Regions from separate parts of the Amycolatopsis sp. Poz14 genome, predicted to be linked through region 2. Evidence: riboswitches for the same ligand, from Rfam matches in the RefSeq annotation. Region 2 holds a riboswitch; each other region holds the start of a gene.

Region 1 (2,257 bases), 2.5 Mb from region 2:
CGATTCCGTACTCGGCCGAGAGCACCGCGGCCAGCCACCCGGGCTCGAACCCGTCGACCACGAAGCTCACCGTGCCGACCCGGTCCACCGGCGCGTCGAAGAACCGCAGCTCGGCGAAACCCGGCAGGCTCTCAAGCCCCTTGCGCAACCGATCCAGCAACGCGGCCTCGTGCGAACCCACAGCATCCCACTGAGCCGCCAGCTGCTCGCAAGCCACCCCGAGCGCATACACGCCAACGGTATTCGGCGACCCGGCCTCGTGCCGCTCCTCGCCGCTGTTCCACACCACGGCTTCCTCGGTCACCAGCTTCGTAGCGCCACCACCGGCCAGGTACGGCTCGGCCGCCCGCAACCAGTCGCTGCGCCCGATCAGCGCACCGGCCCCGAAGGGCGCGTACAGCTTGTGCCCGGACAGCGCGACATAGTCAACATCCAGCTCCCGCAACGAAATCTGCCGGTGCGGAGCGAGCTGCGCGGCGTCGAGGGCCACCCGGGCGCCGTGTTTCCGGGCCACCGCAGCGATCTCGGCCACCGGCAGCAGCTCGCCGGTCACATTGGACGCACCGGCGACGACCACCAACCGCGGCCCCTGCGGGCATTCCGCGAGCGCTTCGTCCACAACGGACACTGCGGCGAGCCGGGTCCGCGGCAGCTGCACGCGCCGGACGTTCGGGCCGCGCCACGGCAGCAAGGCCGCGTGGTGCTCGCTGTCGAAAACCACCACGGAAGTCTTGCGCGGCAACGCTTTCGCCAGCAGGTTGAACGCGTCAGTGGTGTTGCGGGTGAAGATCACCGAGTCGCCGTTGCGCGCGTCCACGAACCGGCGCAGCACGTCGCGCGTCCGCTCGTAAAGCCGCGTCGAGACCTGCGAAGCGAAGCCCGCGCCGCGGTGCACGCTGGCGTACCAGGGAAGGAACTCGTCGACCGCCGAACGCACCGCGTCCAGACACGGCGCGCTCGCCGCGTGGTCGAGGTTGGCGTAGCCGATGTCGCCGCCGGTGACCAGCGGGACCCGCAGCGTCGCACCGGCGACAGCGGGAACGGCAGCGGCAACAGTTTCCGTGGACCGGTCGAGTGCGAGAGTCATGACGGCGCCTCCTCGGCGTTCCGGGGGACCCCCGGCGAGGGGCCCGCGCTTGCCCGCCGCACTGCGCGACCGGCCTGGTCCTCACCCGGGGCACCCCACCGCGGTAGGAGGGTTGCCGGCCAGCAAGCCGGGGCTTCGCGCTGGCACTCATGACCTGGAACCGAAGATAGCGGACGACCCCCGGGAGAAACCAGACCCGTCTCGTGATCTGAGACGGCAGTCACAGGGTGCGTCCACAAAGGACAGAAGATCAGGCTCCGGATTCCCCGTGCCAGCGCGCGAGGCGGCCGGCCCGGTCGACGGCCCGGATGCGCCGTTCGGTCGCGTCGCGGTCAGCGGCGGTCGTGACCACCAGAAGCTGGTCCTCGACCTGCAAGCGGCTCGTTTTCTGCGGGGTGAAGCCCGTCCCGCCGCGCACCACGAGGCTGACCGTCGCCCCGGCGGGCAGCCGCAGCTCCGACAGGTACACGCCGTGCAGCTTCGACCCCTTCTGGATGCGCACCTGCAGCAGTTCGGCGCCGAGCTCGTCGAGCGGGGCGGCGTCGACCTCGATCTCGTGCGCCTGCGTCGCCTTCGCCAGCCCGAGGATCCGCGCGAGCGGGCTGAGCGTCGCGCCCTGCAGCACGGTGAGCACGATGACGAGCACGAAAACCGCGTCCACGAGCCGTTGCGCACCGGGCACGCCCTCGGACAGCGGGATCATCGCGAGCACGATCGGCACCGCACCGCGCAGCCCCGCCCAGGACAGGAACGCCTGATCCCGCCACGGCAAACGGAACGGCAGCAGCGACAGGACCACCGACAGCGGCCGGGCGAGCAGCAGCACCACCGCGCCCGCGACCAGGCCGGGGATGAGCGTTTCGAGCAGCCGGGTCGGCGACGCGAACAGGCCGAGCAAGACGAACAGCCCGATCTGCGCGAGCCAGCCGAGCCCTTCGGCGAACGACAGGGTGTCCGACCGGTGCGGGAGCTTGGAATTCCCCAGCACCAGGCCGGCGACGTAGGTGGCGAGCAGGCCGGACGCGTGCGCCAGCTGACCCGAGGAGTACGCGAGCACGCACACCGCGACCGTGGCGAGCGGGTAGAGGCCGGTCGCCGGGAGCGCTGCCCGGCGCAGCGCCTGCGCGCCCAGCCAGCCGAACGCGAGGCCGAGCACGAGGCCGGTGAGCA
Region 2 (2,257 bases):
GCAGGTATTCCCTGGTTTCGCTGCGTTCTCCGATGATCTTGTGTCGTCGCTGATTGTGGGTCATCCACAGCCTTCTGGCTACGCTTGGTGATCACGCGAGCACGGCTGAAACAGCCCTCCACCTGTGACGAGCAGCTCGGCATTCGGGGGAGTCGGCCTGCTCCACGCCCGGGATTGTTCCGCAGGGCTGCCCCCAGGTGCTTCGCTTCGCTGACCTATCTCGGCTCGGTCGAGGCCCCGGTGCGCCGCGCGTCGAGGCCCGCGAACCATCGCCCCTTGACAACGAGAAAACTCTTGTTCCACAAAGATCCTTGATCGTCCACAGTGGAACGAACCCGTTCGCCGCCGGTGCCCGTGACGAGCGTTTCGCAGGTCGAGGCACTGTTCGGCGGCCGAGGTTCCGGGCTTCCGGTTTTTGGACGCGGTGTTCCGGTATGCGGGCACCACCAGACGTGTGATCTGCACCAACGCGCTTGCGTTCAGCCAATGGGATCGGCTTTACTCGAAAGCGTCCATCCCGAGCGACTGAGAGACCTGGCTCGCCGAAGTCGCAGCAACCACCCTCCGCAGGGCAGGTGCTACCGCCAGGACCGATGGAGGCTGTTTTCGATGAAGAGGGTCACCCGCCCGCTCCTGCTGACCCGCCGGCGCGTAGTCGACGAAGGTCGCCGCTCGGTATGTGCGTGTCAACGCTCCATGGTCATCGCCTGATCGTTTTTTCCGCAGTTTCTTGCGCCGTCCACAGTGGACGGTAATTCGATGACGCCTGGCGCGCCCGGAATCGGCGCCGCGCCTCGTTTGCCTGGAGCCCTTTCGTGATCACTGTCGAAAACGTGTCCAAGTCCTTTCCCTTCCACGGAAATCGGGTCGCCGCGCTGCGCGATGTGAGTGTCGACGTGCAAGCCGGTTCGCTGTTCGGGGTCGTGGGTCCGTCCGGTTCCGGCAAGTCGACCCTCGCCCGTTGCATCGCGCTGCAGGAGCGCCCCGACCGCGGCGTCGTGCGGCTCGACGGCCTCAACACCGCGACGCTCGACGGCAAGCGGCTGCGGGAGATCCGCCGCCAGCTGGGTGTCGTCGGGACCAAGCCGGAGCTGATCGCCGAGCGCACCATCGCGGGCAACATCGCCAGCCCGCTGGAGCAGCTCGGCGTCGACGGCCCGCAGCGGCGCAGCCGGGTCGGCTCGCTGCTCGACCTTGTCGGCCTCACCGCCCGCGCCGGGCAGAAGCCGGAAGAACTCACCGACGGCCAGCTCCGCCGGGTCGCGGTCGCCAGGGCGCTCGCCGCCGGACCGGCCGTGCTGCTCGCGGACGACCCGACCGCCGGGATCGCGGCCGAGGACGCGGGTGCGGTGCTCGCCGTGCTCGACCGGGCGCGGGCCGAGCTGGGCGTGACGGTGGTCGTCACCACGCCGGACGCGGACGTCGTCCGCCGGGTCTGCGACGACGTCGCGGTGCTCGACAACGGCGCGATCGTCGAGCGCGGCACGGTGCTCGACCTCATCTCGACGCCGGACAGCTGGACCGCGCAGGCGGTGCTGCCGTCGGTCGAGACCTCGCGCGCCCAGTCCGCGAAGTACGACCGCGCGGTCGACGTCGTGCTGATCGGTTTCGCTTCGGTGGGCGCCCTGCTGCCTGAGGCGGCCAGCCGGTTCGACGTGGAGCTCGCCACCATCGGCGGCGGCCTCACCCGCATCGGGGACACCCCGATCGCCCGGTTCCGCCTCGGCGTCCGCGGCGAGCGGGCCGACGCCGCGCTGTCCTGGATCTCTGACCGGGGTGCGCACGTGAGCCAGCCGGCTCGCGGTCCGCAGAGCGTCGTGGCTGCCTGATTTCCCTTTAACTGAGCGGTTTTCCGAGGGCCGTCCCATGCGATGGGGGCGGCCCTCGCCGCGTTCGCGGGACGCGTCGCCCCAGGAATCAGGTCGCCGGGTCAAAGTTTCAGGACAAGTGTCCTGAATTCTGTCCATTGTGGTCGTTCCGGCGCAGGATCTCCGCCAGCTCCGGATCCGCGTGCGTCTCGGCGGTCTGCTTCCACCTCGCCACGAGGGCGGCGAACGGCACCGGGTTGCCGAGGGATTCGGCTCGCTCCAGGGTTTCGGCCAGTTCGCCGACGAATGTCCGTACCTCCTCCGCGGACAGGTACCGCGCCCACGGGAACGCGGCGGGCAGCGCCTCGGCGGCGAGCGCGGCGGTCTCGGCGCTGCGGCGCATCAGTTCCGCGAGGATCGTGACGGTCGCCGAAAACCCGGCCGCCGCC
Region 3 (2,257 bases), 2.0 Mb from region 2:
CGCGGCGGACGGCGGCACGGTGGCCTTCGGGCCGATGTGGTTCTCGACCGCGTCGAGGGTCTTGAGGCCGTCGCCGGTGATGAGGAGGACGGTTTCCGCGTCCGGGTCGAGCTTGCCGGTTTCGACGAGCTTCTTCGCGGTCGCCACGGTGACGCCGCCCGCGGTCTCGGTGAAGATGCCTTCGGTGCGCGCGAGCAGCCGAATGCCTTCGACGACCTCTTCGTCGGTGACGTCCTCGATCGCGCCGCCGGTGCGGTTGACCACGTCGAGCACGTACGGGCCGTCGGCCGGGTTGCCGATCGCGAGCGAACGGGCGATGGTGTCCGGCTTCACCGGCTGGACCACGTCGTGGCCGTTGCGGTACGCGGTGGAGACCGGCGAGCAGCCCGTGGCCTGCGCGCCGAACACCTTGTACGGGCTGGCGTCCACGAGACCGAGCTGGCCCAGCTCGCGGAAACCCTTGTCCACCTTGGTGAGCTGGGAACCGGAGGCGATCGGCACGACGATCTGCTCGGGGATGCGCCAGCCGAGCTGCTCGGCGACCTCGTAGGCGAGCGTCTTCGAGCCCTCGGAGTAGTACGGGCGGACGTTGACGTTCACGAACGCCCACTTCGGGTGCTCGCCGGCCAGTTCGGTGGCGAGCCGGTTCACGTCGTCGTAGTTGCCGTCGACGGCGATCAGGTCGCCGTCGTAGACCGCGGTGGTGAGGATCTTCGCGCGTTCGAGGTTCTTCGGGATCAGCACGACCGACCGCCAGCCGGCGCGGGCCGCCGCGGCGGCGGTCGCGTTGGCCAGGTTGCCGGTCGAGGGACACGCCAGGACCTCGAAACCGAACTCGCGGGCGGCCGCGAGCGCGACGGCGACCACGCGGTCCTTGAACGAGTGCGTGGGGTTGCCGGTGTCGTCCTTGACCCACACGCGCTTGAGGCCGAGCTCCTTCGCGAGCCGGTCGGCGCGCACGAGCCGGGTGCAGCCGGGTTCGGTGTTCGGGGTCTCCTCGACGGTCGAGGGGACGGGAAGGAGTTTCTTGTAACGCCAGATGTTGCGCGGGCCCGCCTCGATGTCCTCGCGGCGGACGCGGCCGAAGTCGTAGGCGACCTCGAGCGGCGAGAAGTCTTCGACGGAGACGAATTCCGGAGCGAGCGGCTGCCGGTGCCCTTCTTCCTTCGACACCAGTTCGACGGCCGGACCGAGGTCGATCGTCTTGTTGGCGGAGGTGGCGCTGAGGGCTGCAGTCATCGCGAGGTTCCTTTCCTCATCTGCCCCGCCGAAGCGGGCCGGAATTGGCACCGTGGTCGTCAGCTACCCCGCGATCGCGGGATGACAGGCTGTACGCCGGTTGCCGGGGCTTCGTCGGGCCGTTCCCTCTGCCCCTCTGGATGAGCGGTATTCGGTTGTCGGAGCGCCGGTGGGCGCGTCCTCGGCTACACCGTACGACATCCCGATCAGCTCGTGCCACGGAGGCGGCCCACATCACCGGAGCGGGCGGCCCGGCGGCCGGGTGAGAAGATGGCCGGGTGACCACCGCACCCGCGCCGCTGCACCTCGTCACGGGCGAGGAAGAACTGCTCATCGAACGGGCTGTGCGAGCGTCCCTCGACGCGGCCAAGGCCGCGGACCCGACGGCCGACCTCACGCGCATGCGGGTGTCCGATCTCACACCGCCTGTGCTGGCCGAGCTGGTGAGCCCGTCGCTGTTCGCCGAGGGGCGCGTGATCGTGCTGGAGTCGGCGCAGGACATCTCGCAGGAGCTGTCCGACGCGGTCCTCGCGTACGTGAAGGCGCCTGCCGACGGCATCGTCCTCGTGGTCGTGCACAGCGGCGGCGGGCGGAGCAAAGCCGCCAAAGCGCTGCCGGGCGCGTTGAAAAAGGCGGGCGCGGAAATCACCGAATGCCCGAAGCTCACCAAACCGGCCGAGCGCGAGGCGTTCGTCCGCAACGAGGTGCGCCGCGCGGGCGGCAAGATCGACGCCGCGGGCCTGATGGCGCTGCTCGACTCGGTCGGCTCGGACCTGCGCGAACTGTCCTCGGCGGCGACGCAGCTGGTCGCCGACACCGGGGGAGTCGTCGACGAGCGGGCGGTCCGCCGCTACCACACCGGACGCGCCGACGTGACCGGCTTCGCGGTGGCCGAGAAGGCCGTCGCGGGCGACCGGGCCGCCGCGATGGAGTCCCTGCAGTGGGCGATGCAACTGGGCGTCCCGCACGTCCTGATCGCCGACGCGCTGGCCGACGCGGTCCGCACGATCGCTCGCGT

What was found. Region 2 has a riboswitch for S-adenosylmethionine ahead of FKO37_RS08895 (ATP-binding cassette domain-containing protein). Riboswitches for the same ligand answer to the same signal wherever they lie in the genome.
Region 1: linked by a shared signal. The riboswitch ahead of FKO37_RS20555 (aminotransferase class V-fold PLP-dependent enzyme) and the one ahead of FKO37_RS08895 (ATP-binding cassette domain-containing protein) in region 2 are both predicted to bind S-adenosylmethionine.
Region 3: linked by a shared signal. The riboswitch ahead of thrC (threonine synthase) and the one ahead of FKO37_RS08895 (ATP-binding cassette domain-containing protein) in region 2 are both predicted to bind S-adenosylmethionine.

What each region holds. Positions count from the first base shown of each region.
Region 1 covers NZ_JACLHD010000001.1:4,307,358-4,309,614, reverse strand. Annotated here, with positions in the region: gene FKO37_RS20555 (aminotransferase class V-fold PLP-dependent enzyme) at 1-1,087, opposite strand, end outside; SAM riboswitch class IV at 1,128-1,242, opposite strand; gene FKO37_RS20550 (potassium/proton antiporter) at 1,338-2,257, opposite strand, start outside.
Region 2 covers NZ_JACLHD010000001.1:1,785,036-1,787,292, forward strand. Annotated here, with positions in the region: SAM riboswitch class I at 510-600, shown strand; gene FKO37_RS08895 (ATP-binding cassette domain-containing protein) at 816-1,829, shown strand; gene FKO37_RS08900 (hypothetical protein) at 1,939-2,257, opposite strand, start outside.
Region 3 covers NZ_JACLHD010000001.1:3,760,219-3,762,475, forward strand. Annotated here, with positions in the region: gene thrC (threonine synthase) at 1-1,239, opposite strand, end outside; SAM riboswitch class I at 1,253-1,386, opposite strand; gene holA (DNA polymerase III subunit delta) at 1,518-2,257, shown strand, end outside.